DNA from 3 places in the Paraburkholderia sp. BR10937 genome. Region 1 is predicted to be linked to each of the others. Evidence: predicted binding sites of a transcription regulator. Region 1 holds the regulator's gene; each other region holds the start of a gene.
The links. Region 1 encodes FliA, which starts transcription of late flagellar genes. Its sites were predicted from a motif close to CTAAAGTTTNNNNNNNNNNNGCCGNTA; they were not measured.

Region 2: a site for FliA is predicted at 1,155-1,181, ahead of fliD (flagellar filament capping protein FliD). Genes of this name have one in related genera too.
Region 3: a site for FliA is predicted at 1,149-1,175, ahead of motA (flagellar motor stator protein MotA). Genes of this name have one in related genera too.

What each region holds. Positions count from the first base shown of each region.
Region 1 is NZ_JBFRCL010000087.1:23,229-25,491, forward strand. It holds gene flgM (flagellar biosynthesis anti-sigma factor FlgM) at 1-30, shown strand, start outside; gene AB4Y44_RS39585 (flagella synthesis protein FlgN) at 81-524, shown strand; gene AB4Y44_RS39590 (RNA polymerase sigma factor FliA) at 701-1,432, opposite strand; partial or broken gene AB4Y44_RS39595 (MinD/ParA family protein) at 1,789-2,263, opposite strand, start outside.
Region 2 is NZ_JBFRCL010000024.1:63,246-65,508, forward strand. It holds gene AB4Y44_RS20705 (YigZ family protein) at 498-1,091, shown strand; gene fliD (flagellar filament capping protein FliD) at 1,248-2,263, shown strand, end outside.
Region 3 is NZ_JBFRCL010000050.1:45,999-48,261, reverse strand. It holds gene motB (flagellar motor protein MotB) at 1-217, opposite strand, end outside; gene motA (flagellar motor stator protein MotA) at 228-1,088, opposite strand; gene flhC (flagellar transcriptional regulator FlhC) at 1,451-1,993, opposite strand; gene flhD (flagellar transcriptional regulator FlhD) at 2,099-2,263, opposite strand, start outside.

The sequences.
Region 1 (2,263 bases):
GACCTCATGAAGCCGACGTCGGGCAACTGACGCCCGATGCGCGAGCGCCGCGCAAACCTCGCTTTTTTTGGTGCCTTGCAATGAAAGATGCCCTGTTGGCCACACTGATCGACGAACACGCCACGGTCGAGGCGTTCGCGTCGCTGCTCGCCTATGAAGAGAAGGCGCTCGTGTCGGCCGACGGCATGGAGGCGCTGCCGCAGATCGTCGAGCAGAAGACCACGCTCACGCAGCGTCTCGCGGGCCTGGAAAAGGCGCGCGACGCGCAACTGGCCGGCCTCGGCCTGCCGGGCGGCCGCAAGGGCATCGAAATGGCCTGCGACGGCGACGCGCGTCTGGCAAGCCAGTGGGCGCTGCTCAAAGGCTCGACCGAGCGCGCGCGCCGCAAGAATCTCACCATTGGCATGATGATTCGCACGCGCATGGAACATAACCGCCGCGCGCTCTCGATCCTGCGCGGCGAAACGGGCAACGGCTCGATGCTGTACGGTCCCGATGGGCGGCTGCCGGCGTTCGGGCTGTAAGCGCGCACGCACGTCGTTCGCCCAAAGACAAAAGCCGAAGCAATGATGCTTCGGCTTTTTTGTTTTGCGCGAGTCCAATCCACCAACAAAAAAGCCGAAGCGCTCTCGCGACCCCGGCTCTTTCACTGCAACTGCACTCCGGCTCGCGCTGGCAGCCGCGCGGAGCGTCTACCGCCTCAATTCTCCTGGCCGGCCCACGACATCTCGCGCAGCCGCGTGCGCAGGCGCGCCACCGCCTGGCTGTGCAGCTGGCACACGCGCGACTCGCTCACCTCCATCACCGCGCCGATTTCGCGCAGGTTCATGCCGCGCTCGTAATAGAGCGACATGAGCAGCTTCTCGCGCTCGGGCAGCCGGTCGATCGCCTCGACGAGCGCGCCGCGCAGGCTGTCGTCGAGCAGCGCCGAGAGCGGGTCCGAATGATCGACGCAGTAGCGGTCGAGGAACGGTTCGTCCTCGGCGGAACGGTCGAAGTCTTCGTAGTAGATGAGCTGGCTGCCGTGCAGTTCCTGCAGCATGCTCTGATACTCGTCGAGCGGCATGCTCAGATGCTCGGCGATTTCCGTTTCGCTGGCCGAGCGCCCGAGCCGCTGCTCCACCTTGTGCACCGCGCTTTCCACTTCACGCGAGGTGCGGCGCAGGCTGCGCGGCAGCCAGTCGTTGCTGCGCAGCTCGTCGAGCATCGCGCCGCGAATGCGCTGGCTCGCATAGGTCTCGAACTGCGCGCCCTGATCTTCCTTGTAGCGGTTGGCCGCGTCGAGCAGGCCGATCATGCCGGCCTGGATCAGGTCGTCGAGGTCCACGCTCGCCGGCATCTTGGCGACGAGCTGCAAGCCGAGCCGCCTGACGAGCGGCGCGTACTTCGCGAGCACGTCGGCCTGCGAAATTTTTCCTTGAGCGTTATACATCGTGCTCTCCACTTCTCATCTCCCTGATTGGCGTCGTCGTGCGCACGTCAGACGTGCTGCGGCGACGTCCGCTGCGCGGGCGTATCGGTCCGCCAGCCCACATGGGACGGCGCGGACGCGGATGTTGCGTTGGGTGCGGGATGCACACCCGTCACGGCCGCAACGAACGAATCGGCGTTCGCGGCGAGCGTGCTGTGTGCGGCGTTTGTTGCATGGGTAGCGTGGGGCTGGACGCCGGCTTGCGGCGCGTCGTCCAGATCGTCGGCGGGTGCGTGGCCCGCCGCTTCATGTTCTTCGTCCTTCGCGCCGAATAGTGCATTGGTGCGCGCCGTGGCCGGCGAGCACGCCGAGACCGCGGGTCGCATCGGCCAATGCGGCAGTTCGGCGGCCACGTGGCGGAAATCGCGCGCGGCGGCCGTCGACGGAAACGCATCGACGATGCAGCGTGCGAGCCTGAGCGCCTGCGCCATGTGCTGATCGGCGGCGACGCTGCCGGCGCTTTCGAGCGACACGCTCAGGTAGCGGCTCGCCACCCCCGCGAGGTTCTCGATCGCGGCCTGCGCGTCGCTGGCGTTCGCCACATGATTCGCGAGCACGCGAAACTGCGCGATCGCATGGGCGAAGTGCAGCCGTTTCATGCACGCGTAGGCGTCCGTGATCGACTGCGCACCGATGCGCATCACGATCAGCACGTCGTGCGCGTGCATGGCGAGCGGCGAAAGCGCGCCATCGGCGTCGAGCTGCGCGTCGATCAGGACGATGTCCGCGGGACCCGAAATGACCTTCTGCAGCTGGGCGGCCGTGTACTGCGCACGGTTGTCGCGCGAGGCG
Region 2 (2,263 bases), on a different contig from region 1:
TTCGTTCCCCGGAGCGCACGGTGTATTCTCATTGCCCGGCCAGAGATGGCCGGGATTTTTTTGCGCACGGATGAGAACACTAGCGCCCTTCGGGTGGCACGCGCACCAGGTTTTTTTTCCGATTGCGGCCGCAATTTTGCGGACGTAAGGTGGGATTGCCTCTTGAGAACAGGCGAGCCTTGTGACCCCCGGTCGCGACACCGTCCGACCGGGGATTTTTTTGGCTTCCGGGCTTTGGAGAATCGCGTCTGCCGGAACGGTACAGCGGCGCCGCGAGAGAAAGAGCTATGACGGATCACCGAATGAGGAGTTCGGCTTCGCTCCAGCCAGAGCTAGATCCGTCATGCCGTGCATTATCCGGGCGGAAGGCCGGGGCGTCACTAGCGTCTCGCGCAAAGAACCATTACATAAACTGGCAAGATTTGGGGACGGACGTGGAAAGCCGGGCTGTGCGCATCGGTTAACATGGGGGTTTCGCCAGCCGTGCCACCCCGCTAGTGCCAACTTTCACGCTCGCCCGTCCCGTCACCGCGGAACTCGATATCCGCAAGAGCCGCTTCATCGCGCACGCCATTCCCGTTGCCGACCGCGAAGCGGCCATGGCCGAAATCCGCCGTCTGCGCGACGAACATCCCACCGCCACGCACGTTTGCTGGGCGCTGCTCGCGGGCGGCCAGTCCGGCATGTCCGACGACGGCGAGCCCTCCGGTACCGCCGGGCGCCCGATCCTCGAAGTGCTGCGCCATCACGACCTCGACGGCGTGCTCGCCGCCGTGGTGCGCTACTACGGCGGCGTGAAGCTCGGCGCGGGCGGCCTCGTGCGCGCCTATACCGACGCCATTGCCAGCGCCCTGCAGCGAGCCGAGCGCGTCGAGCGCATTGCGCAGGCGCGCCTCACTGTCGAACTCGGCTATCCCGACGAAACCCGCGTGCGCCACTGGATCGACCAGGAGCAGTTCACCCTCGTGGAAAGCCAGTACGCCATGACGGTCCGCCTCACGATCCAGTTGCCCGCCAGCGCCGTGGACGCCGCGCGCACCACGCTCACCGATCTCACGCAAGGCCGCTCGGGCTTCCCCGAGCACGTTTGACGCGGACGGCTGGCTGCCGTCGCATCGCAGATCGCGCACTTTCAAATTCTTTTCATTTCTTTCATAAAGTTTCATGAAAGCTTGCCGTAATGAAAGCATGGCCGCGCATTCGCGCGTTCCGTCGACTCGACGCACCAGAACGAACGGACTTCTTTCATGGCAAGCACGATCACGAACACCACGACCGCCAGCGCGAACAGCGCGCTGAGCGACGCCGCCCAGTCGATCATCAGCGGCGCGACCAACTCCACGCTCGACGTCAACCAGCTCGTCAAGGCGCTCGTCAACGCAAAGATCGCGGGGCCGAGCGCCATCCTCAGCGCGAAGCAGACCACCAGCAATACAACACTTTCGGCGCTCGGCACGCTGAAGTCGGCGCTCGCTTCGCTCCAGACCGCACTCGAGCGGTTCAAGGATGGCGCCGCGCTGCAAAGCTTCACCGTCACGACGAGCGAGAAGGACAAGGGCTTGAGCGCGGTCGCCGGCAAGAACGCGGTGGCGAGCAGCTTCACGGTCGAGGTCGATCGCCTGGCGACGGCGCACAAGCTCGCCTCGGACAGCTTCGACACGGGCGAGGCGCTCGGGGAAGGCAACCTCGACATCTCGATGGGCGGCAAGTCCATGCATCTGACGATCGCCGCGGGCAGCAACAAACTCACCGACGTCGTCGCGGCGATCAACCGGGCGACGGACAACCCCGGCGTCACGGCTTCGATCGTCAACGGCGCCGACGGCCAGCACCTCGTGCTGACCGCGAACAAGACCGGCGCGGCCAACGCGATCGATGTGCAGGCGGGCCCAGGCGTCGATACGCGCCTCGCTTCCTCGCAGATGCGCGAGGTCGAGGCGGCCAGCGACGCCGAGTTGCGCATCGACGGCACGCGCGTCACGAGCGCGAGCAACACGCTCGAAGGCGTGGTGAGCGACATCACGATCAAGCTCGCAAGCGCCTCGGTGGGCACGAAGCAAACGCTCACCATCGCCCCCGACACTGAAGCGACGGGCACCGCCATCCGCGACTTCGTGAAGGCGTACAACAGCTATGTGGATGCCCTGAACGGGCTGACCTCCTACACGGCCGCGACCGCTTCGACGAGCGCGCAAGCGGGCGCGCTGCTCGGCGACTCGATCGCGCGCACGCTCGCGGCGAGTCTGCCCGCGGTCGTTTCGGC
Region 3 (2,263 bases), on a different contig from region 1:
CGCCCCAGAGCGTGATCTTCATCGGCTGGTTGAAGTAGTCGGCGATGCCCTTCAACTGCACCGTCGAAGCCGACGAGAGCAGCCACATCAGCAGAAAGAACGCCATCATCGCGGTCATGAAGTCCGCGTAGGCGAGCTTCCACGCGCCGCCATGATGGCCGGCCTTCTTCGGCGCGGCGCGCTTGACGACGATTGCGCGGTCCTTGTTGTTGCTCATGGGCCGTCCCTTACTTCGCCTTCACGCGGCGCACGTGCTCTTCGAGTTCCGTGAACGACGGACGCTCGGTCGAGAACAGCACCTTGCGGCCGAACTCCACGGCAATCGCCGGCGCGTAGCCGTTCAGGCTCGCAAGGATCGTCACCTTGATGCACTGGAACATCTTGGTCGACTCGGTCACGCGCTGCTCCGCAAGGCTGGAGAGCGGTCCGATCAGGCCGTACGAAAGCAGAATGCCGAGGAAGGTGCCGACCAGCGCCTGGGCGATCATCTCGCCGAGCACCGCGGGCGGCTTGTCGGCGGACGCCATGGTGTGAACCACGCCCATCACCGCCGCGACGATACCGAACGCCGGCATGGCGTCGCCCACCTTCGCGAGCGCATGGGCGGGCGCCTCGCCTTCGGCGTGGTGCGTTTCGATTTCCTCGTCCATGAGACTTTCGATCTCGAAGGCGTTCATGTTGCCGCCCACCATGAGACGCAGGTAGTCGGTGAGGAATTCGACGATGTGGTGATCGGCCAGGATCTTCGGATACTGCGTGAAGATCGGGCTCTTCTGCGGATCGTCGATATCCGCTTCGAGCGTGAGCGTGCCTTCCTTTCGCGCCTTCGCGAGCAGGACATAGAGCAGCGCGAGCAGCTCCATGTACACGTCCTTGTTGTATTTGGCGCCCTTGAACAGCGTGGGAAGCACGCGCAAGGTGGCCTTGATGGTCTTGATGCCGTTGCCGAGGATGAACGCGCCGACGCCAGCACCACCGATCATGAGCAGTTCCATCGGCTGCATGAGCGCGGCCAGATGACCGCCCTCGAGTGCATAGCCGCCGAAGACGCAAAGGATCGTCAAGAGGGTTCCAACGATAATCAGCACTGCCGGGTCCTCACTAGAAATGCGCCGCGAACCGCCGTCGGCCCGCGCCCTTAGCTGGGTTTACGGCAACGGCGCGAAAAACTTTGGGTTTGAATGGGCGCGGATCGCAAGCCGGCCGGGCATCTGCCGTCCGCTTTGCATCGGCATGGCGGAGGAATCTGGGGCCGGTTCGCAAAGCCGCACGGGAAGGGGTTGCAGTTCGTGGCTGTGACTGCGCGTGACGATGCGGCGCGCTTGCGGCAGGCGCCTTCCGGCGGCTCCGCGGGGCCTCTGCGCCGGGACGGGCCGGGTTTATCCGGAGTCCCGGCCTGCATGGACGGCAGCGAGCCGCATCGATCGAAGTCAAGCCGGGTTGATCTGCCTCAAGCGGCGATCTGCGAGGCAAGCGCGCTGCGCCGCGTGCGCCCTGCCCGCGACGGCGGCTGGCACAGCCCGCAGACGAAGCCGCGCTGCGGGTCGTGCGCGTGCGCCACGTAGCGGCCGCCGCAGCGGCTGCACGGCGTCATCTGCAGGAGGCCCGAGGTGAAATAGCGCACGAGCGTCCAGGCGCGCGTGAGGCTCAGCGCGGGCGTTTCGTCGTGCAGCCGCAGGTGCTCGAGATAGAGCCGGTAGCTCTTCACGATCGCGTGGATCGGCTCGCAGCGCGCGTGGCGGCTCATGAACATGAACGTGTTGTAGAACAGCGAGGAATGGACGTTGGGCTGCCAGGTCATGAACCAGTCGGTCGAAAACGGCAACATGCCCTTGGGCGGCGACTCGCCCTTCACTTCCTTGTAAAGCCGGATGAGCCGGTCGCGCGAGAGCGAGGTCTCCGCTTCGAGCAGTTGCAGACGCGCGCCCAGTTCGATCAGCTCGATCGCGAGCGCGATCTCTTTTACCTCCTGCACCACACTCTTTGTCGCCATAGACACCCGTTGGAAGCCGCAATGGAATGCGCTTGCGCCTGCCGCCGTTCACGGGCAGCAAGGGCGCAATGCGCGGCCGCGCACGGCGGCGCGGGGCGAAGCGGTTCAGCCGATCTGCTCGACGTCCTGGCCCGCCATGATGATCGCCGAGTGCGTCAGCGCGGTTTTGCCCTTGTCGGCAAGCGCGCTCAGGATGGCGTGGTCGTCGAACCGGAAGCGGCAAAGCAGCTGGTTCGATGCGGCAAGGCGTACGGTCTGCGCGAAAGTGAG